Regions from separate parts of the Streptomyces sp. NPDC090088 genome, predicted to be linked through region 2. Evidence: predicted binding sites of a transcription regulator. Region 2 holds the regulator's gene; the other holds the start of a gene.

Region 1 (10,528 bases), on a different contig from region 2:
CTGGGCGAAGCCCTCCATGCCGACGCGGTAGTTGAGGGTGACCACGACCACGTCGCCGTCGCGTGCGATGCGCTGGGCGTCGTAGCCGGGGCTGCCGGAGTGGCCCAGCTTGTACGCGCCGCCGTAGATCCACACCATCACCGGGCGGCGGGCCGCCGGGTCCGGGTCGGGTGTCCACACGTTGACCGTCAGCCAGTCGTCGCCCTCGGGGAGGTCCGGGTTCGCGCCCGTGGCCGTCATGCCCGGCTCCTGCGGGGGCGGCGGTCCGAAGGCGTACGCGTCCCGCGTGCCGTCCCATGAGCGTGCCGGGCGTGGGGCGGCGAACCGCAGCTCGCCCACCGGGGGCTCGGCGAACGGTATGCCCCGGAAGACCGCGAGGCCGTTCTCCCGCAGGCCGCGCACGGTGCCGGTGGCCGTCCTTACGACGGGGCCGTCGGAGGGGGTGGCCGACTGCGGGGCGTTGTTCGTCGTCATCGTCGCTCGCTTTCGCGTCGGGGGGTTCGCGTGGTGGTTCAGGTGCGGGTTGTCCGTGGCTGGTCGCGCAGTTCCTCCCCCAGCCTTCGGCCGGGGGTACCCCCAGCGCCCCTTTCGGGGCGCTTCAGCGGGGGCGTTCCGAAAAGTCGGGGCCGGTTACTCGTGGAACGGGTGGGGGTGGACGGAAGTGCCGGGCGGCCCTCACCCGATGGGGTGAAAGCCGCCCGGCGGTTCGCCAACTGCCCGGTTACGCCTCCGCGCCGACCGTCTCGACCTCGCGGTCGGCGTCCGTCGCGGCCGCCGCGGCCGTCTTCTGGCGCGGGATGAACGTGGCGACGAGGAAGGCGAGCAGCGCGGCTCCGGCGCCGATGGCCATGACGACCTTGAAGCCGTTCTCCGAGGCCAGCGCGTGGCCGCCGAAGTCCGTGGTCATCTGGGACAGGATGACGCCGGCGATGGCGCTGGCGAAGCTGGTGCCGAGGGAGCGCATCAGGGTGTTGAGGCTGTTGGCCGCGGCCGTCTCCGACGGGTCGACCGCGCCCATGATCAGGGCGGGCAGGGCGCCGTAGGTGAAGCCGACGCCGGCGCCGATGATGCAGGAGACCAGGATGAGGTGCCAGACCTCGGACATCAGGACGATGTTCAGGGCATAGCCGGCGCCGACGATCAGGGCGCCGATCATCAGGGTGACCTTGGGACCCTTGGCCTGGGTGAGCTTGGCGGAGGCGGCGGACATGGCCATCATCACCAGGCCCTGCGGGGCGAGCACCAGGCCGACGGTGAGCATGGACTTGCCGAGGCCGTAGCCGGTCTGCTCGGGCAGCTGGAGCAGCTGCGGCAGCACCAGGGACATCGCGAACATCGAGAAGCCGAGGGCGATCGAGGCGAGGTTGGTGAAGAGGACCTGCGGCTTGGCGGTCGTACGGAGGTCGACCAGCGGCTGCCGGGAGCGCAGCTCCCAGAAGCCCCAGGCGAGCAGGATCACGACGGCGGCGGTGCCCAGGCCGAGGGTGGTGCCGGAGGTCCAGCCCCAGGTGGCGCCCTTGGAGACGGCGAGCAGCAGCGTGACCAGACCGGCGGACAGACCGAGCGCTCCGGCGATGTCGAAGCGGCCGCCGGTGCGGACCTTGGACTCGGGCACGATGAGGAGGACCAGCGCGAAGGCGACGGCGCCCAGGGCGGCCGAGGTCCAGAACAGGATGTGCCAGTCCCACTTGTCGGCGATGAAGGCCGCGGAGGGCAGTCCGAGGGCGCCGCCGACCCCGAGCGAGGCGCTCATCAGGGCGGTGGAGCCGGCCAGCCGGTCGGCGGGCAGCGCGTCCCGCATGATGCTGATGCCGAGCGGGACGACGGCGGCCGCGAGGCCCTGGAGCGTGCGGCCGATGATCATCGGGACCAGGGAGTCGGCGAGGGCGCAGACGACCGAGCCGGCGACCAGCAGGACGATGCTGGTCAGGAGCATGCGCCGCTTGCCGATCATGTCGCCGAGGCGGCCGACGACCGGGGTGGCCACCGCGGCGGCCAGCAGGGTGGCGGTGACGGCCCAGGCGGTGTCCGAGGCCGAGGCGTGCAGCAGGGTGGGCAGCTCCGGGACGATCGGGATGACCAGGGTCTGCATCAGCGAGACGACGATCCCGGCCAGGGCCAGCACCGCCACCACGGCGTTCGGCCGCGGCGGGGCGGATGTTCCCGCCGCGGCGGGTCGGGTGAGGGCGTCGGACATGGGGGCTGGCCTCCATCGGACGGGCTCGATGAGCGGAGTCTTTGACTGCTTGACTTAAGCAACCTTAAGTCGATTGATTGAGTTAAGCAAGTTAATTCCAGAATAACTGCGCTGACCTGCGACAACACGGCTGCTCGGGAGCGGACGAGCGGCTACGACCCCTCAGCCGTGCTCGGCGACGAACGCCCGCGCCCGCTCCTCGTCGATCTCGTAGACCGTCTCGTGCGCCCGCGGATCCCGCGCGTGGAAGGTGTGGAACATCGGGCTCGCCGGGCCGTCCAGCTCCACCAGCGAGGCCGACGCCCCGCGCACCGCCCGCTCGCCCCCGGCCGCCACGGTCAGGTCGATCCGGTTGACGACCCCCGGCGTCACCCACACCGGCACCGACTCCAGCAGGCCGAAGAGCTGGAGGTGGTAGTGGCCGGTGAGGATCACCCGTACGTCACTCCCCCGGATCACCGCCGCGAGGTCGCCGGGGTCACGGAGCCCGAAGGCCCGCTGGGTCGCCGAGAGGTCGAGCGCGACGGGCGGATGGTGCAGGGCGAGGACCGTGCCCCGCTCGGCCGGGGCGCGCAGCACCTCGCGCAGCCACTCCAGCTGGGCCCGGCCCAGGCGGCCGTAGACCTTCCCCGGCACGAGCGAGTCCAGGGTGACGAGGCGCCGGCCGGCGACGGTGCTGACGGCGGCCCGCTCCGGCGCGTCGAAGGACGACTCCGCACGGTCGGTGCCGTCGGCCGCCAGGTGCCCGCTGCCCAGCACCTTCGCGAACGCCTCGCGCTCGTCGTGGTTGCCGGTGGTGCAGAGGACGGGGATGTTCCTGGCCCGCGCGTACGCGCCGATCAGGGTGCGCAGGGTCGTGTACGCCTCCACCGCGCCGTCGTCCGCGAGGTCACCGGTGACGACGACCGCGTCGAGGCCCCGCAGATGCCGGAGTTCGTCGAGCATCAGGCGCAGGGACGCGGTGGCGTTGACGCCGCGCCTGTTGGGGGCGTCGGTGCGGTCCAGGTGGGTGTCGGAGAGATGCAGGATCCTCATCTCCCGGAGACTAGACGCCGGACCCGGTGGCGGTCAGCGGGCCGGGCGCCACATCGTGGTCACGGTCCGGCCGCCCGGCGTGACGATCTCGCCCCGCGGGACGAAGCCCACGCTCTCGTAACGGCGGTCGTTGGCGGGGTTGGTGGACTCCAGGTACGCGTTCGCGCCGATGGCGTCGAGCCGGGCCAGCGTGTCGGACAGGAGCGCCATGCCGAGCCCCTTGCCCCGGTGGTCGGCGTGGGTGCCGAGGATGGTCAGATGGAAGAAGGGCTCCTCCGGATGCGCGGCCCCGAAGCCCGCCTCCGTCTCCTCGACGGCCCGCGCCACCTCCGCCCCGGCGACCTTCTCCATCACCGCGCCCCGCTCCCGCTCCTCCTCCTCGGTCAACTCGACACCCCCCGGCGGAATCCACACGGCCACCGCCTCCACGCCCGGCGTCACGAACGTCCACGGATACCGCAGCGCGCCCCGCGCGTACACCCGCCACAACTCCCCCATCTGCCGACCCCGCCGCCCCTCGTCCGGAAAGACCGGCCCCCACACCGGGTCCTGGAGAAAGGCACTGGTCAACGTGGACACGACGGCATCTAGATCGGCGGGGGTGGCCGGGCGGGAGGAGTGGCTCATGGGGACGACGGTAACGGTGACACCACCGGCCGCCTCCTTCAGGTTGACCCGGTATACAGCGGGAGTGCACATACCTATGGCGTCGGCGTTGTGATGAGCGTGGACGTACTCGACGCGCTCTCCCTGGCCGTGCTGGTCGTCACCCTCCTCATGACCGTGCACGTCCTCGGTCTGCGGTTCTTCTGGCGGCCGGGAAGGAGCCGGTTCCGCGCGTCCGACCTCGACTGGCGTTTCTCGCCGTCCTTCCTGACGGCCGCGGCCGTGGGCGGCCTCTGCGGTTTCGTGCTCGGCGGCCCCCCGCACGGCTGGTTCGACACCGTCGGCCTGGCCACGCGTGCGGTCGGCGCGGCCTGGCCGTTGGAGTCCTGGTACCGCCTCCACACCCCGGCCGACCCTCGGCACGCCCGGCTGACCCGCCGCCTGGGGCCGGCACAGACAGCCGCCTTCGCGGTGCTGACCACGGCGGGAGTCCTCTGACGGACCTGACGAACGGCGGACATGACGAACGGCCGGGACACTCCGCGTCCCGGCCGTTCATCGTGTCCGCGCAGGTGCTCAGCTCAGGGTCTTGAGCGCAGCCGCGTCGTACGCCGACAGCTCCTCCGTGCGGCCGGCGAGGACCTTGGACGCCCACTCGGGGTCCTGGAGGAGGGCGCGGCCGATGGCGACCATGTCGTACTCGTCGCGCTCCAGGCTGTCGAGGAGGTCGTCGATGCCCTTGACCGGGGAGCCCTCGCCCATGAAGCCCTTGATGAAGTCGCCGTCGAGGCCGACCGAGCCGACGGTGATGGTGGGCTTGCCGGTGAGCTTCTTGGTCCAGCCGGCCAGGTTGAGGTCGGAGCCCTCGAACTCGGGGAGCCAGTAGCGGCGGGTGGAGGCGTGGAAGGCGTCGACGCCGGCGGCGGCCAGCGGGGTCAGGATCGCCTCCAGCTCCTCCGGGGTCTCGGCGAGACGGGCGTCGTAGTTGTCGGACTTCCACTGCGAGTAGCGGAAGAGGACGGGGAAGTCGGCGGAGACGGAGTCCCGTACGGCCGCCACGATCTCGGCCGCGAACTTGGTCCGGGCGACCGGGTCGCCGCCGTACGCGTCGGTGCGGCGGTTGGTGCCCGCCCACAGGAACTGGTCCAGGAGGTAGCCGTGGGCGCCGTGCAGCTCGACGCCGTCGAAGCCGATGCGCTCGGCGTCGGCCGCGGCCTCGGCGAACGCGCGGATGACGTCGTCCAGGTCCTGCGAGGTCATCGCCCTGCCCTCGCCCTCGGTGCCGTCCAGGCGGATGCCGGAGGGGCCGACGGCGGGGGCGTCCGCGAACGGCGGCTGGCCCTGCTTGCGGACCATGCCGATGTGCCACAGCTGCGGGACGATCGTGCCGCCGGCCGCGTGCACGCCCTCGGCGACCTTCGCCCAGCCCGCCAGCTGCTCCTCGCCGTGGAACCGCGGGATGCGGCTGCTCTGCCCGGCCGAGTCGTGACCGACGTACGTCCCCTCGGTGACGATCAGACCGACACCGGCGGCGGCCCGGCGGGAGTAGTACGAGACCACGTCCTCACCGGGGACACCGCCGGGGCTGAACTGGCGGGTCATCGGCGCCATCACGATCCGGTTGGGGACCGTGAGCCCGTTCAGGGCGATGGGACGCGAGAGGATCTCGGCCGCGCGGGAGGCGGGGGGCGTGGTGACGGTCACGTGGGGGGCTCCTCGTGAGTAGGTCGTATACCTTGATCGTATACCAGTCGGTATGTGCACACGCATCGAGTGCACCTCCGTCCACAACGACCTGCCCGGACGCACGCATTCCCGGCACCCGCCCGGATGCCGTGTGACCCGGGACACGGGCCCGCGGCCGGTACCGCTAGCCGACGAGCAGATCCCGCTTCAGCGAGCGGAGTTCCTTCGCGTCGATGCCGAGGCCCTTGTCCAGGTAGGCGCCGAAGGTGCCGTACTTGTCGTGGACCTCCTGGAAGCCGGAGTTCAGGTACTCGGCACGGACGTCCAGGAGCGGCTTGTAGACCTTCGCCTGGGCCGGGGTCATCGCGGCGAGCGTGGCCGCGTTGGCCGCCGCGCGGTAGGCGTTGCTGGCGAGGTAGTCCGTCATCACCGTGGAGCGGGGCACGCCGAGCGCGGTGAGCAGGGCGGCGCCGGCCCAGCCGGTGCGGTCCTTGCCGGCGGTGCAGTGGTAGACGAGCCCGTGCCGGCCCTCGTCGGCCACGCCCGCGAGGACCGAGGTGTACGCGGCCTGCGCGGTGGCGCCGCTGACCATGTACTTCTCGCCGTCCACCATCATCTGGACGGCGGCTTCCTCGGTGGTCGGCAAGGTGGTGGTCATGGAGGACCCGGCCAGCACGTCGGCGACGTGGTATGTCACATACGACGGCACGACGTCCGGTGCCGAGGTCCGCTCCGACTCGGTCCGCAGGTCGTAGTCCGCACGGATGCCCAGCCGCCCGAGCTTGGCGACGTCGGCGGCGGTGAGCTTGTTCAGGGCGTCGGAGCGGTAGATCTCGCCCATCTTCACCCAGTGGCCGTCGGCGGTCCGATAGCCGCCCGCGTCACGGAAGTTGACGGTGCCGTCGAGCTTGACGAGCCGGTCGGCGAGGTGCAGCGAGCCGCCGCGCTCGGGCACGAGGTCGAACCACTGCCGGTCGGCGGCGGGCAGCCCCTTCACCGTGACGTCACCCGTGGCACCGCCGCGCGCGACCACGTGCCCGTCGGCGCGGACGGCGACCGAGCGCACCCCGGGCGCGGTCCAGACGACGTGGTACGAGCCGTCGTCGTTCGCCGTCACGGTCGCGGCCGTGAAGGGGATGCGGTGGGACGAGTGCGAGTGACCGGCGGCCGGGGCGGCGACGGCGGCCGGCGCGGTCAGGGCGAGGAGCACGGCGGCGAGCAGGGAGGGCTTCATGAGCGTCATGAGACGGATGCTGTGTGCACGTACCGTCCCAGACGTGAACGCCGGATGACTGACAGCATGTGCATGGATGGCAGTTTGTGCCACACCACTCCCCCGACCGGCGCGAACGCCCTCCGCCGGCCGGCGGAAACGCCCGAGGGCGGCACCCCCTGTCGTGAACAGGGGGTGCCGCCCTCGGAAAGGACGAGCCGATCCGTGGCGGATCAGAAGTCCATGTCACCGCCCGGCATGCCGCCCGGGGCGGCCGCGGCGGCCTTCTCCGGCTTGTCGGCGATGACGGCCTCGGTGGTGAGGAACAGCGCGGCGATGGAGGCGGCGTTCTGCAGGGCAGAGCGGGTCACCTTCGCCGGGTCGATGATGCCCTCGGCGATCATGTCGACGTACTCGCCGGTCGCGGCGTTCAGGCCGTGGCCGACCTGGAGGTTGCGGACCTTCTCGACGACGACGCCACCCTCGAGACCACCGTTGACGGCGATCTGCTTGAGCGGGGCCTCCAGGGCGAGCTTCACGGCGTTGGCGCCGGTCGCCTCGTCACCCTCGAGCTCCAGCTTCTCGAAGACCTGGGAGGCCTGGAGCAGGGCCACGCCACCACCGGCGACGATGCCCTCCTCGACGGCCGCCTTCGCGTTGCGCACGGCGTCCTCGATGCGGTGCTTGCGCTCCTTGAGCTCGACCTCGGTCGCGGCACCGGCCTTGATGACGGCGACGCCACCGGCGAGCTTGGCCAGGCGCTCCTGGAGCTTCTCGCGGTCGTAGTCCGAGTCGGACTGCTCGATCTCGGCGCGGATCTGGTTGACCCGGCCCTGCACCTGCTCGGAGGAGCCGGCGCCGTCGACGATGGTGGTCTCGTCCTTGGTGATGACCACCTTGCGGGCCTTGCCCAGCAGGTCGAGGGTCGTGTTCTCGAGCTTGAGACCGACCTCCTCGGAGATGACCTCGCCACCGGTGAGGATGGCGATGTCGTTCAGCATCGCCTTGCGGCGGTCGCCGAAGCCCGGGGCCTTGACGGCGACGGACTTGAAGGTGCCGCGGATCTTGTTGACGACCAGGGTCGACAGGGCCTCGCCCTCGACGTCCTCGGCGATGATCAGCAGCGGCTTGCCCGACTGCATGACCTTCTCCAGGAGCGGGAGCAGGTCCTTGACGGAGCCGATCTTCGAGTTGGCGATCAGGATGTACGGGTCGTCGAGGGACGCCTCCATACGCTCCATGTCGGTGGCGAAGTACGCCGAGATGTAGCCCTTGTCGAAGCGCATACCCTCGGTGAGCTCCAGCTCCAGACCGAAGGTCTGGGACTCCTCGACGGTGATGACGCCTTCCTTGCCGACCTTGTCCATGGCCTCGGCGATGAGCTCGCCGATCTGGGTGTCGGCGGCGGAGATGGAGGCCGTCGAAGCGATCTGCTCCTTGGTCTCGACATCCTTGGCCTGTTCGAGGAGGGCACCGGAGACGGCCTCGACGGCCTTCTCGATACCGCGCTTGAGGGCCATCGGGTTGGCGCCGGCGGCTACGTTGCGCAGGCCTTCCTTGACCAGGGCCTGGGCGAGCACGGTCGCGGTGGTCGTACCGTCACCGGCGACGTCGTCCGTCTTCTTGGCGACTTCCTTGACCAGCTCGGCGCCGATCTTCTCGTACGGGTCCTCGAGCTCGATCTCCTTGGCGATGGAGACACCATCGTTGGTGATCGTGGGGGCGCCCCACTTCTTCTCGAGGACGACGTTGCGGCCCTTGGGGCCGAGCGTCACCTTGACGGCGTCCGCGAGCTGGTTCATGCCGCGCTCGAGGCCGCGCCGCGCCTCCTCGTCGAACGCGATGATCTTGGCCATGTGAAGTGGTCCCTCCAGGACTGGGGGTGAGTCTTCAGGACCGCGCCCGCGCCCGCGACGGACGGCTCGCCGACCCGTGGGTTCCTTGCCCCACCCGGCCCGCGGGCCTCACCGACCCGGTCCTTCTTTGTCACTCTCACCTTCAGAGTGCTAACGCCAATGATTAGCACTCGGGGTAGGCGAGTGCAAGCGCCTCCCGGGGATCGGGCACACGCGGCCGGGCATGCCGAAGGGCCCGTGCCCCGGGAGGCACGAGCCCTTCGAAGATGTACAGAAGAACGTCGCTGTCAGTCGGCGCGTGCTTCAGCTGGTCGCCAGCCGGACCATGTCCGCCTGCGGCCCCTTCTGGCCCTGCGAGATCTCGAAATCGACTCGCTGACCCTCTTCCAGGGTGCGGTACCCGTCCATCTGGATCGCGCTGTAGTGGACGAAAACATCCGCACCACCGTCGACCGCGATGAAGCCGTACCCCTTCTCCGCGTTGAACCACTTGACGGTGCCCTGAGCCATGCCTAACTCCCCTATTACTGGCCCTTGCACAGATCCACACTTCGCGGATCCGGGTCAGACCTCACCCCCCAATGGTTGGGGGCGTGCGCCGGAACGCGTCGACCGCGGCCGAATGTATCTGTCCAACTGCCGTCTGCAACAGGTCAATCGGACGAGAATTCTGGACGGGAAGGGTCCGGAATGTAGCAAGAATTCGGCCGAATTCAGGGCAAGTCGGGCCCCAGATAAGCCGCAAAAGCCGCAAAGAACCCGCACACTTTGGCTACTTCTTGTCGGGCTCGCGGTATCGAATACGGGGCTCCCGACCTGGAGATCAGGACCGCGTTCCCCAACTGTACCGCGCTCAACCACACAGAATTGCCCCCTCCGCTTCTCTCACGGAGGGGGCAATCAGATGAACACTCGGTGATGGGTGTTACCGAAGGTAATGTTCGGTCATACGGCCATCAGGTCAGCAGGTCAGCCGGGTCGGCGCGGTCTGCGGGGTCGGTCAGCCGCCCGCGACGGCCGGGATGATGGAGACGCCGGCCCCGTCCGGGGTGGCGGTCTCCAGGCCCTGCTCGAAGCGCACGTCGTCGTCATTGACGTACACATTGACGAACCGGCGCAGCTTGCCCTGGTCGTCGAGAACGCGGGCGGAGATTCCCGTGTGGTTCTTCTCCAGGTCGGTGATGACCTCGCCGAGGGTGGCACCTTCGGCACTGACTTCGGCCTGGCCACCGGTGTAGGTGCGCAGGATGGTGGGGATGCGAACAGTGACGCTCACGGCTTTAAACCTCCGGTCAGGGCAGCGCCCTATTTCTCGGGGACTCAGGCGAGCCCGGCCTCGTGGAAAGACTCGAGATTCGGGCGAATGGTCGCGGTAAGACCCGTACCCGCCACCGCGTCGAGCGTCTTCAATCCATCACCGGTGTTGAGTACAACGACCGACTTCGAGGGATCGATGAGCCCATTCTCAATGAGCTTCTTGGTGACTCCAACCGTCACTCCGCCGGCGGTCTCCGCGAAGATCCCCTCGGTCCGCGCGAGCAGCTTGATCGCGTCGACGACCTGCTCGTCGGTGACGTCCTCCACCGCGCCACCCGTACGGCGGGCGATGTCGAGGACGTAGGGACCGTCGGCCGGGTTGCCGATGGCGAGGGACTTGGCGATGGTGTTCGGCTTCTGCGGCCGGACCACGTCGTGGCCGCCCTTGAAGGCCACCGACACCGGCGAGCAGCCCTCGGCCTGCGCACCGAAGATCTTGTACGGCTTGTCCTCGACCAGCCCGAGCTTGATCAGCTCCTGGAGCCCCTTGTCGACCTTGGTGAGCTGCGAACCGGAGGCGATCGGGATGACCAGCTGGTCCGGCAGCTGCCAGCCGAGCTGCTCGCAGATCTCGTACGCCAGGGTCTTCGACCCCTCCGCGTAGTACGGCCGCAGGTT
Region 2 (10,528 bases):
GGTTGAAGACGGCGGTGAGTTCGCCGACGATTCCCTCGCCCGTCTCCGGCACCTTGGTGAAGTCGCCGTCGCGGGCGGCGGTCATCGCGGCGAGCAGAGGGCGCAGTTCGGATGCTCGGAGTTGTTCCAGTTTCTGTCCGTCTTCGAGCACACGCGTAGCACTGTTCTCACTCATGGCGGCCCACTTCGGTAACTCGGTGCTTATGGGCGCAGTCAGTCTGTCACTCTGTCCGCATCGATCGGGATGTATTCGTCCGAACTGCTCGGGGAGCTGGACATGGGGGCCATACCCACGCAACGGGAGACCGCCTCCCGGGTCCGCGAGGCGCCCGCGCACGACGACCCGCCCGCGCACGAGACCGCGGGCTTACGCGCCCAGGGGCGCGTGACTCTGCACGGAAGCCCCCTCGCGCCCGGTTCCGCCCGCGCACTGGTGCGCGCCTCCCTCGACGAGTGGATCGACTGCGGACTGCTGGGCCGGGAGCGGCAGCGGGTCGCCGAGGACGCCATGGTCGTCGTCAGCGAACTCGTCACCAACGCCGTGGTGCACGCCGGCACGGACGTCGAGGTCGACTGGTGGCTGGAACAGTACGCACCGGAGGAGGACGAGGAGCCGGCGTTCGTCGTCGAGGTCACCGACCACCACCCCTCCCGCGCCCCGCGCGACCACCCGGGCGAGACGCCGTACGAGACACCGGAGTTCGGGCGCGGGCTGCGGCTGGTCGCCTCGCTCGCCGAGTCCTGGGGGGTGACCTACCGCACCGGCGCGAAGTCGGTGTGGGCGCGGCTGACCGGCCGCGGCGGCACGCTCCCCGACGAGCAGGAACTGAAGGTCGCCGAGATCCTCGCCCCCGAGCCGCCCGCCCCCGCGGACGACCCCGCGCGGGCCTGCTCCCACCGCCCCGAACGCGACCGGGACTGGCTCAACCGGGGCGCCCTCACCTTCCTCGCCGAGGCCTCCGACCTGCTCGCCGGGCAGCTCGACGAGAACCTGGTGGCCGCGCTCACCGGCCAGCTGATCGTGCCCCGGCTCGCCGACTGGTGCGCGGTGTGGCTGGAGGACGAGGCGACCGTGCGCGGCGGCGGCCGGCACGATCCCACCGGCGCGGGCGGGCCGCGGCTGGCCCGGGTCTGGCACGGCAGCGAGAACCGCATCGAGGAACTGCGCCGCGTCCTGGAGAAGGACCCGCCCTGCGCCCGGGACGGCACGGGGGCGCCCCCGATCGAGCGAAGCCGAGAGTGGGGGAGGTCAGGGCCCGAGCCGTATCCCTGGCCCCGCGAGGCGCTCGGCCCGCAGGGCGCCCTCGGCTCGGCGCTCGCCTACCGGCTGATCGCGGGCGGCCGCCCGCTCGGCACGCTCGTCATCGGACGCTCCGGTCCCGACGGCTTCCCCGACGAGATCACCGGCCTGGTCGAGGACTTCGGCCGCCGGGTCGCCCTCGCCATCGGCGCGGCCCGCCAGTACGCCCGCCAGGCCACCATCAGCGCCGTGCTCCAGCGCGGCCTGCTGCCCGGCGCGGTCGCCGAGATCCCGGGGGTGCGCAGCGCGCTCGTCTACGAACCCTGCGACAAGGGCGGACCGAGCGGCGACTTCTACGACCTCTTCCCGGCCGGTGACGGCCGCTGGTGCTTCGCCGTCGGCGACGTCCAGGGCAAGGGCCCCGAGGCCGCCGTCGTGATCGGGCTCGCCCGGCCCTGGCTGCGCCTGCTCGCCCGGGAGGGCTACCGGGTCGCCGACGTCCTGGACCGCCTCAACCAGCTCCTCCTCGACGACGCCACCGAGGCCGCCGACGCCGCCGCCCGCGCCCTGGTCGCCGCCGGCGGCCGCCCCCTGCCGCCCGGCGACGGCCCGCAGACCCGCTTCCTGTCCCTCCTCTACGGCGAGCTCACCCCGCTGGAGGGCGGCGGGGTCCGCTGCACCCTCGCCTCCGCCGGGCACCCGCTGCCGCTGCTCCTCGGCCCCGACGGCGAGGTCAGCACCGCCGCCCGGCCGCAGACCCTGCTCGGGGTCATCGAGGACGAGACGTACACCAGCGAGACCGTCGAGCTCGCGCCCGGCCACAGCCTGCTGTGCGTCACCGACGGGGTGACCGAGCGCCGCTCCGGCACCCGCCAGTTCGACGACGGCGACGGGCTCGCGCGGGCGCTGGCCGGCTGCGCGGGGCTGAGCGCGGAGCTGATCGCCGAACGGATCAGACGGCTCGTCCACGAGTTCGGCGGCGGCCAGCCCGAGGACGACCTGGCGCTGCTCGTCCTCCAGGCGGAGTGACCGGCGGAGTGACCGGTGGAGCGACCGGCGGAGCGACTGGCGGAGCGACTGGCGGAGTGACCGGCGGAGTGACCGGCGGAGCGACCGGCGCCGTACGGGACAATGGAGGACATGCCTTCCGCACTCCCCGACGGCGAGCCCGTCCCCGACGACGGCGCGCTCCCCGCTTCCGCGCTCGCCGGGGCCGCCGCCCGCCCCCTCGGGTTCTACCTGCACGTCCCCTACTGCGCGACCCGCTGCGGCTACTGCGACTTCAACACGTACACCGCGACCGAGCTGCGCGGCACCGGCGGTGTCCTGGCCTCCCGCGACAACTACGCGGACACGCTGATCGACGAGGTCAGGCAGGCCAGGAAGGTCCTCGGCGACGACCCGCGCGAGGTGCGGACCGTGTTCGTCGGGGGCGGTACGCCGACGCTGCTGGGCGCCGCCGATCTCGTACGGATGCTGGGCGCGATCCGGGACGAGTTCGGGCTCGCGGCGGACGCCGAGGTCACCACGGAGGCGAACCCGGAGTCCGTCGACCCGGCCTATCTGGCGGCTCTGCGGGAGGGCGGCTTCAACCGGATCTCCTTCGGCATGCAGAGCGCGCGGCAGCACGTGCTGCGGGTGCTCGACCGCACGCACACCCCCGGCCGCCCCGAGGCATGCGTCGCGGAGGCCCGCGCGGCCGGCTTCGAGCATGTCAACCTCGATCTGATCTACGGCACCCCGGGCGAGTCCGACGACGACTGGCGGGCCTCCCTGGAGGCGGCGATCGGGGCCGGTCCCGACCATGTGTCGGCGTACGCGCTGATCGTCGAGGAGGGCACCCAGCTCGCCCGCCGGATCCGCCGCGGCGAGGTCCCGATGACCGACGACGACGTCCACGCCGACCGCTACCTGATCGCCGAGTCGGTGCTGACGGACGCGGGCTTCGACTGGTACGAGGTGTCCAACTGGGCCACCTCCGAGGCGGCCCGCTGCCTGCACAACGAGCTGTACTGGCGGGGCGCCGACTGGTGGGGCGCCGGACCGGGGGCGCACTCCCACGTGGGCGGGGTGCGCTGGTGGAACGTCAAGCACCCGGGGGCGTACGCGGCGGCCCTCGCGTCCGGACGCTCCCCGGGCGCCGGACGCGAACTCCTGACGGACGAGGACCGCCGGGTGGAGCGCATCCTGCTGGAGCTGCGGCTGCGCGAGGGCGTGCCGCTGGCGCTCCTCAAGGAGGACGGGCTCAGGGCGTCGCGCCGGGCCCTGTCGGACGGACTCCTGGAGCAGGGGGCCTACGACGAGGGGCGGGCCGTGCTGACACTGCGCGGGCGGCTGCTGGCGGACGCCGTGGTCAGGGACCTGGTGGACTGATCACTCCGGTGGGTGAACGGGGCGTCAGGCCCCATCGCCGCCCGTGACGAAGTCGATCAGTTCCTCCACCCGGCCCAGCAGCTCCGGCTCCAGGTCCTTGTACGAGGTCACCTTCGCCAGGATCGCCTGCCACACCGCGCCCGTGTTGTCCGAGGGCCAGCCCAGCGCCCGGCACACGCCCGTCTTCCAGTCCTGCCCGTGCGGGACGCGCGGCCACGCCTCGATGCCCAGGGACGACGGTTTCACGGCCTCCCAGATGTCGATGTACGGGTGGCCGACGACCAGGGCGTGGCCGCTGGTGACCGACTGGGCGATGCGCCACTCCTTGGTGCCGGGGAGCAGGTGGTCGACGAGGACACCCAGGCGGGCGTCCGGGCCGGGGGCGAATTCGGCCACGATGGAGGGGAGGTCGTCGACGCCCTCCAGGTACTCGACGACCACGCCCTCGACGCGCAGGTCGTCGCCCCAGACCTTCTCGACCAGTTCCGCGTCGTGGCGGCCCTCCACGTAGATGCGGCCCGCGCGGGCGACACGCGCGCGGGCGCCGGGGACGGCGACCGAGCCGGAGGCGGTACGGGACGGGCGTACCGGCCCCCCGGACGCGGGCCGTACGAGGGTGACGACCTGTCCCTCCAGGAGGAAGCCGCGCGGCTCCAGCGGGAAGACGCGGTGCTTGCCGAAGCGGTCCTCCAGGGTGACCGTGCCCGCCTCGCAGCGGATCACCGCGCCGCAGAAGCCGGTACCGGGCTCCTCCACCACCAGGCCGGGTTCGGCGGCCACCTCCGGCACCGGCTTCGGCTTCTTCCACGGCGGGGTCAGGTCGGCGGAGTACTGGCGCATTCGGATGACGATAGGAGAAGCCGAACGGGTGCGCCTACGACACGCCGAAGCGGGCCGCCAGGGCGTCGCGCTGGGCCCGTACGAACGCCGCGTCGACCACCGCTCCGTGACCGGGGACGTACAGGGCGTCGTCGCCGCCGAGCGAGAGCAGGCGGTCCAGGGCCGCCGGCCAGCGGGACGGTACGGCGTCCGGGCCGGCCTGGGGATCGCCGGACTCCTCCACCAGGTCGCCGCAGAAGACCACCGGCGGGTCGCCGGGGACGAGGACCGCGAGATCGTGGGAGGTGTGGCCGGGGCCCACGTCGGCCAGCAGGGCCCGGCGGCCGCCGCCCAGGTCGAGGGCCCGCTCGCCGGAGACCGGGCGGCGGGGGAGCGGGAGGGCGTCGGCCGCCTCCTCGGCCTCGGGGGCCGGGAGGCCGTTGCGGACCGCGTCCAGGCGCAGCGCCTCGCGGTCGTGGGCGAGGACGGCCTCCGCGCCCGCCGCCGCGTACAGGTCGGTGCCCGCGAAGGCGGGCGTGCCGAAGACGTGGTCGAAGTGGGGGTGGGTGAGCGCGAGATGGGTCACACGGCGCCCGGCCAGCGCCTGCGCCTCCGTACGCAACCGCGCGCCCTCCGCCAGGCTCGACCCGGCGTCCACCATCAGGACCGCGCCCGGACCGAGGGCCAGCCCCGCCGTGCAGTCCCAGCCCGGCAGCCGGCACCGGCCGACCCCTTCGGCCACCCGCTCCCACCCCAGCTCTTCCCAAGTCACCGTCATGCCGCGACGCTAGCCGTAGAACGTCACGGGTCCTGACCGACCTTGCCCAGTCAGTACCCGACGGCCGTACACTGGGCCGGGGATGTTGGCACTCGGGATCGCAGAGTGCCAGACGAAAGACCCGAAGGACCCGAAAGGCCGCGGGCACGACTTTCTGGAGGTGTGGCGCTGGATGCTGAGTGAACGCAGGCTTCAGGTATTGCGCGCCATCGTCCAGGACTATGTCGGCACCGAGGAACCGGTCGGGTCGAAGGCGCTGACCGAGCGGCACAACCTCGGGGTCTCCCCGGCGACCGTGCGCAACGACATGGCCGCCCTGGAGGACGAGGGGTACATCGCCCAGCCGCACACCAGCGCCGGGCGGATCCCGACCGACAAGGGCTACCGGCTGTTCGTCGACAAGCTCGCCGGTGTCAAGCCGATGAGCGCGCCCGAACGGCGGGCGATCCAGAACTTCCTCGACGGCGCCGTCGACCTCGACGACGTCGTCGCGCGGACCGTGCGGCTGCTGGCGCAGCTGACGCGGCAGGTGGCGGTGGTGCAGTATCCGTCGCTGACGCGGTCCACCGTGCGCCACGTGGAGCTGCTGTCACTGGCTCCGGCCCGGCTGATGCTGGTGCTGATCACCGACACCGGGCGGGTCGAGCAGCGGATGGTCGACTGCCCGGCACCCTTCGGGGAGACGTCGCTGGCGGATCTGCGGGCGCGGCTGAACAGCCGGGTCGCGGGGCGCCGGTTCTCGGACGTGCCCCGGCTGGTGGAGGATCTGCCGGACGCCTTCGACGTCGAGGACCGCGGCACGGTCTCGGCGGTGCTCTCCACCCTGCTGGAGACGCTCGTCGAGGAGAACGAGGAGCGGCTGGTGATCGGCGGCACCGCCAATCTCACCCGCTTCGGGCATGACTTTCCCCTCATGATCCGGCCTGTTCTGGAGGCACTCGAGGAGCACGTGGTGCTTCTCAAGCTCCTTGGCGAGGCCGGGGATTCGGGCATGACCGTACGCATCGGTCACGAGAACGCCTATGAGGGACTCAACTCCACGTCCGTGGTGTCGGTCGGTTACGGTTCGGGCGGCGAGGCACTCGCCAAACTCGGCGTGGTCGGACCGACCCGCATGGATTACCCGGGAACGATGGGAGCGGTACGAGCGGTGGCACGGTACGTCGGACAGATCCTGGCGGAGTCGTAAGTGGCCACGGACTACTACGCCGTTCTCGGCGTGCGCCGCGACGCGTCGCAGGAAGAGATCAAGAAGGCCTTCCGTCGGCTCGCGCGCGAGCTGCACCCGGACGTCAACCCGGACCCGAAGACCCAGGAGCGGTTCAAGGAGATCAACGCCGCTTACGAGGTGCTCTCGGACCCGCAGAAGAAGCAGGTCTACGACCTCGGCGGCGACCCGCTCTCGCAGGCGGGCGGCGCGGGCGCGGGCGGCTTCGGGGCCGGTGGCTTCGGGAACTTCTCCGACATCATGGACGCGTTCTTCGGTACGGCGTCCCAGCGTGGGCCGAGGTCGCGTACGCGGCGCGGCCAGGACGCGATGATCCGGATCGAGGTGGAGCTGGACGAGGCCGCTTTCGGCACGACCAAGGACATCCAGGTCGACACGGCGATCGTCTGCAACACCTGTAACGGTGAGGGCGCGGCGCCGGGCACCTCCGCCCAGACGTGTGACATGTGCCGGGGCCGTGGTGAGGTCTCGCAGGTGACGCGGTCCTTCCTCGGGCAGGTCATGACCTCCCGGCCCTGCCCGCAGTGTCAGGGCTTCGGCACCGTCGTGCCGACGCCGTGCCCCGAGTGCGCCGGTGACGGCCGGGTCCGCTCCCGGCGGACGCTGACCGTGAAGATCCCGGCCGGTGTCGACAATGGCACCCGGATCCAGCTCGCCGGTGAGGGCGAGGTCGGGCCCGGCGGCGGTCCCGCCGGTGACCTGTACGTCGAGATCCACGAGCTGCCGCACTCCACGTTCCAGCGGCGCGGCGACGACCTGCACTGCACGGTGACGATCCCGATGACGGCGGCCTCGCTCGGTACGAAGGTGCCGCTGGAGACGCTGGACGGGATGGAGGAGGTCGACATCCGGCCGGGCACCCAGTCCGGGCAGTCGATCCCGCTGCACGGGCGCGGTGTCACGCATCTGCGGGGCGGCGGCCGGGGCGACCTGATCGTCCACGTCGAGGTCATGACGCCGACCAAGCTCGACCCCGAGCAGGAACGCCTCCTGCGCGAGCTGGCGAAACTGCGCGGCGAGGAGCGGCCCACGGGGCAGTTCCAGCCGGGGCAGCAGGGCCTCTTCTCCCGGCTGAAGGACGCGTTCAACGGGCGTTGACGCGGGCGCCCGCAGCGGGTCGCGGAGGGGCTGTGCCGCCCGCGATATGTGGCATGTGCCAAAGAGGCGACCCGATTCGGTCTTGTTCGGAGGACGTGACAACATGCCGTCATGTCCTCCGCACTGACCGATCTCTTCCCCTTTCCGATCGTGCAGGCCCCCATGGCCGGCGGGGTCTCCGTCCCGCAGCTGGCCGCCGCCGTGTCCGAGGCGGGCGGGCTGGGGTTCCTCGCCGCCGGGTACAAGACCGCCGACGGGATGTACCAGGAGATCAAGCAGCTGCGGGGGCTGACCGGCCGCCCTTTCGGGGTCAACCTCTTCATGCCGCAGCCGGAGCACGCGGAGTCCGGCGCCGTGGAGCTGTACGCACACCAGCTGGCCGGTGAGGCCGCCTGGTACGAGACCGAGCTCGGCGACCCGGACAGCGGCCGCGACGACGGGTACGACGCGAAGCTCGCGGTACTCCTCGACAACCCGGTGGCCGTCGTCTCCTTCCACTTCGGTGTGCCGACCCGCGAGGTGCTGGAGTCCCTGCGCCGGGCCGGAACCCTCACCCTGGTCACCGCGACCACCGCCGAGGAGGCCCTCGCCGTCGAGCGGGCCGGGGCGGACGCGGTGATCGCGCAGGGCGTCGAGGCCGGCGGGCACCAGGGCACCCACCGGGACATCGCCGAGAACGACGGAGCCGGGATCGGGCTGCTGTCGCTGATCGGCCAGATACGGGAGACCGTGGGCATCCCGGTGGTCGCCGCCGGCGGGATCATGCGCGGCAGCCAGATCGCCGCCGTGCTCGCCGCGGGCGCGAGCGCCGCCCAGCTCGGTACGGCCTTCCTCGCCACCCCCGAGTCCGGCGCCGCCGACATCCACAAGCAGGCCCTGACCAACCCCCTGTTCGTCCGCACGGAACTGACCCGGGCCTTCTCCGGGCGGCCCGCCCGCGGGCTCGTCAACCGCTTCCTGCGCGAGCACGGGCCGTACGCGCCCGCCGCCTACCCGGAGGTCCACCACCTCACCTCCCCGCTGCGCAAGGCCGCCGCCAAGGCCGGGGACGCGCAGGGCATGGCGCTGTGGTCCGGGCAGGGGCACCGGATGGCCCGGGAGCTGCCCGCCGGGCAGCTGGTGGAGACCCTCGTCGAGGAACTGGCCGCCGCGTCGACAGCGTTGTCGACCAAGGCGGGGACCGAGAGGGGGGACGGGCGATGACCGCGCCGGTGTTCGTCGTCGAGGACCTCCGCGCGGACGGCTCCGGACAGTACGTCCTGGACGGGCCCGAGGGCCGTCACGCGGTCTCCGTGAAGCGGCTTCAGCCCGGCGAGGAGGTCGTCCTCACCGACGGCGCCGGCCGCTACGCGGTGTGCGACGTGATCGCCGCCGAGGGCAAGGACCGGCTGGTCGTCCGCCTGACGGAGGTCGCCGAGGAGCCCGCGCCGCAGCCCCGTATCACCGTCGTCCAGGCCCTGCCCAAGGGCGACCGCGGCGAGGTCGCCGTGGAGACCATGACCGAGGTCGGCGTCGACGCGATCGTGCCCTGGCAGGCCGCCCGCTGCGTCACCCAGTGGCGGGGCGACCGGGGGCTCAAGTCGCTCGCGAAGTGGCGGGCCACCGCCCGCGAGGCCGGCAAGCAGTCCCGCCGGGTGCGGTTCCCCCAGGTCGCGGACGCGGCGAGCACCAAACAGGTTGCCGCACTTCTCGCCGAAGCCGATTTCGCCGCCGTCCTGCACTCCGACTTCGAGCACGGCAGCACACCGCTGGCCACCGCCGACCTGCCCGCCACGGGCGAGATCGTGCTGGTCGTCGGCCCCGAGGGGGGCGTCGCCCGGGACGAGGTGGCGCTCTTCGAGGAGGCGGGCGCGGGGACATACGTCCTGGGGCCCAGCGTGATGCGTACCTCGACCGCCGGCACGGCCGCCGCGGCCCTGCTGCTCGGCCGCACCGGCCGGTGGTCCTGACCCGCACGACCCTCTGGGGGACACACCGTGGAACTCGCCCAAGTCCGGCTCCTGGTCACCGACTTCGCCGCCTGCTACCACTTCTACGCCGAAGTGCTCGGGCTGCGGCCGCAGTCGGGGGCGAGCGAGGGACCGTACGAGAAGTTCAGCCCGCACGCCGGGTCCGCGGGGATCGCCCTCCAGGACCGGACCATGATGGCCGAGGTGCTGGGCGAGCTGGGGGACACCGCCACCGGGCACCGGTCGCTGGTGGTGCTGCGCGTCGACGACCTCGACGCCTACTGCGAGCAGATCGCCGCGCGCGGCGCGGTCCTGGTGCAGGGGCCCGTGCCCATGACGGAACGCATGCGGGTCGCCCACCTCAAGGACCCCGAGGGGAACCTGGTGGAACTGCAGGAATGGCTGCTGCTGCGCACCTGAAGGGTGACGGCTGCGAACACGTGAGTGGCCGTATGCCCCCTACCGTCACGGGCCCGACGGTGGGAGGCTGCCCCTCATGGGGGCATTGAGCCGGATTCGGCGGCGGCCGCGCGGGGCCAGGGCGGCGGCCGTGGCGGGGCTCGCGGTGATCGCCGTGGGCGGTGTCGTGGGCTGCCAGCCGACCGATCTGAACTCCGCGACCGTCGCGTACACCACCGACCAGACCGCCACCGCCGAGCTGAAACGGCAGCACGTCGACGTCAGCTGGCTCACCTGCACCGGCAACTACGGCTCGTCGGCGGCCGGTTCCACGAGGACACCGTCGGCCTCGCAGACCACCGTGGTCTCCGTGGACTGCCGGGGCCGGACCAAGGACGGGCGGGACATCACCGTCACCGGACGGGTCACCAAGGCCGTCAGCGGGGCCTGTGTGCGCGGGAACCTCGTCGCCAAGGTCGGCGGCAAGGAGTGGTTCCGGGTGAAGGGCCTCGGCAACTGCGACGCCACGCCCGGTCCGACGTACAGCACCTACCGGCCGCCCACCTACGGGCAGCAGCCCGGCCCCACCGTGACCGTGACGAAGACCGTCTGGTGCCAGGGCGACCCCAAGTGCTGGCCCGTGC

The links. Region 2 encodes HrcA, which represses chaperone genes, less so after heat shock. Its sites were predicted from a motif close to TTNGCACTCNGNNNNNCNGAGTGCNAA; they were not measured.
Region 1: a site for HrcA is predicted at 8,757-8,783, ahead of groL (chaperonin GroEL). Genes of this name have one in related genera too.

Annotation. Positions count from the first base shown of each region.
Region 1 covers NZ_JBIVDZ010000006.1:170,938-181,465, reverse strand. Annotated here, with positions in the region: gene ACIPSJ_RS28650 (carboxylesterase family protein) at 1-474, opposite strand, end outside; gene ACIPSJ_RS28645 (MFS transporter) at 722-2,197, opposite strand; gene ACIPSJ_RS28640 (metallophosphoesterase family protein) at 2,360-3,232, opposite strand; gene ACIPSJ_RS28635 (GNAT family N-acetyltransferase) at 3,266-3,859, opposite strand; gene ACIPSJ_RS28630 (hypothetical protein) at 3,953-4,336, shown strand; gene ACIPSJ_RS28625 (NADH:flavin oxidoreductase) at 4,415-5,542, opposite strand; gene ACIPSJ_RS28620 (tyrosine-protein phosphatase) at 5,709-6,767, opposite strand; gene groL (chaperonin GroEL) at 6,971-8,593, opposite strand; gene ACIPSJ_RS28610 (cold-shock protein) at 8,897-9,103, opposite strand; gene ACIPSJ_RS28605 (MoaD/ThiS family protein) at 9,594-9,869, opposite strand; gene thrC (threonine synthase) at 9,914-10,528, opposite strand, start outside.
Region 2 covers NZ_JBIVDZ010000001.1:719,542-730,069, forward strand. Annotated here, with positions in the region: gene ACIPSJ_RS03285 (HAMP domain-containing protein) at 1-175, opposite strand, end outside; gene ACIPSJ_RS03290 (SpoIIE family protein phosphatase) at 278-2,269, shown strand; gene hemW (radical SAM family heme chaperone HemW) at 2,381-3,613, shown strand; gene ACIPSJ_RS03300 (DUF3097 domain-containing protein) at 3,638-4,453, opposite strand; gene ACIPSJ_RS03305 (MBL fold metallo-hydrolase) at 4,488-5,210, opposite strand; gene hrcA (heat-inducible transcriptional repressor HrcA) at 5,383-6,399, shown strand; gene dnaJ (molecular chaperone DnaJ) at 6,400-7,536, shown strand; gene ACIPSJ_RS03320 (nitronate monooxygenase) at 7,648-8,739, shown strand; gene ACIPSJ_RS03325 (16S rRNA (uracil(1498)-N(3))-methyltransferase) at 8,736-9,485, shown strand; gene ACIPSJ_RS03330 (VOC family protein) at 9,513-9,905, shown strand; gene ACIPSJ_RS03335 (hypothetical protein) at 9,982-10,528, shown strand, end outside.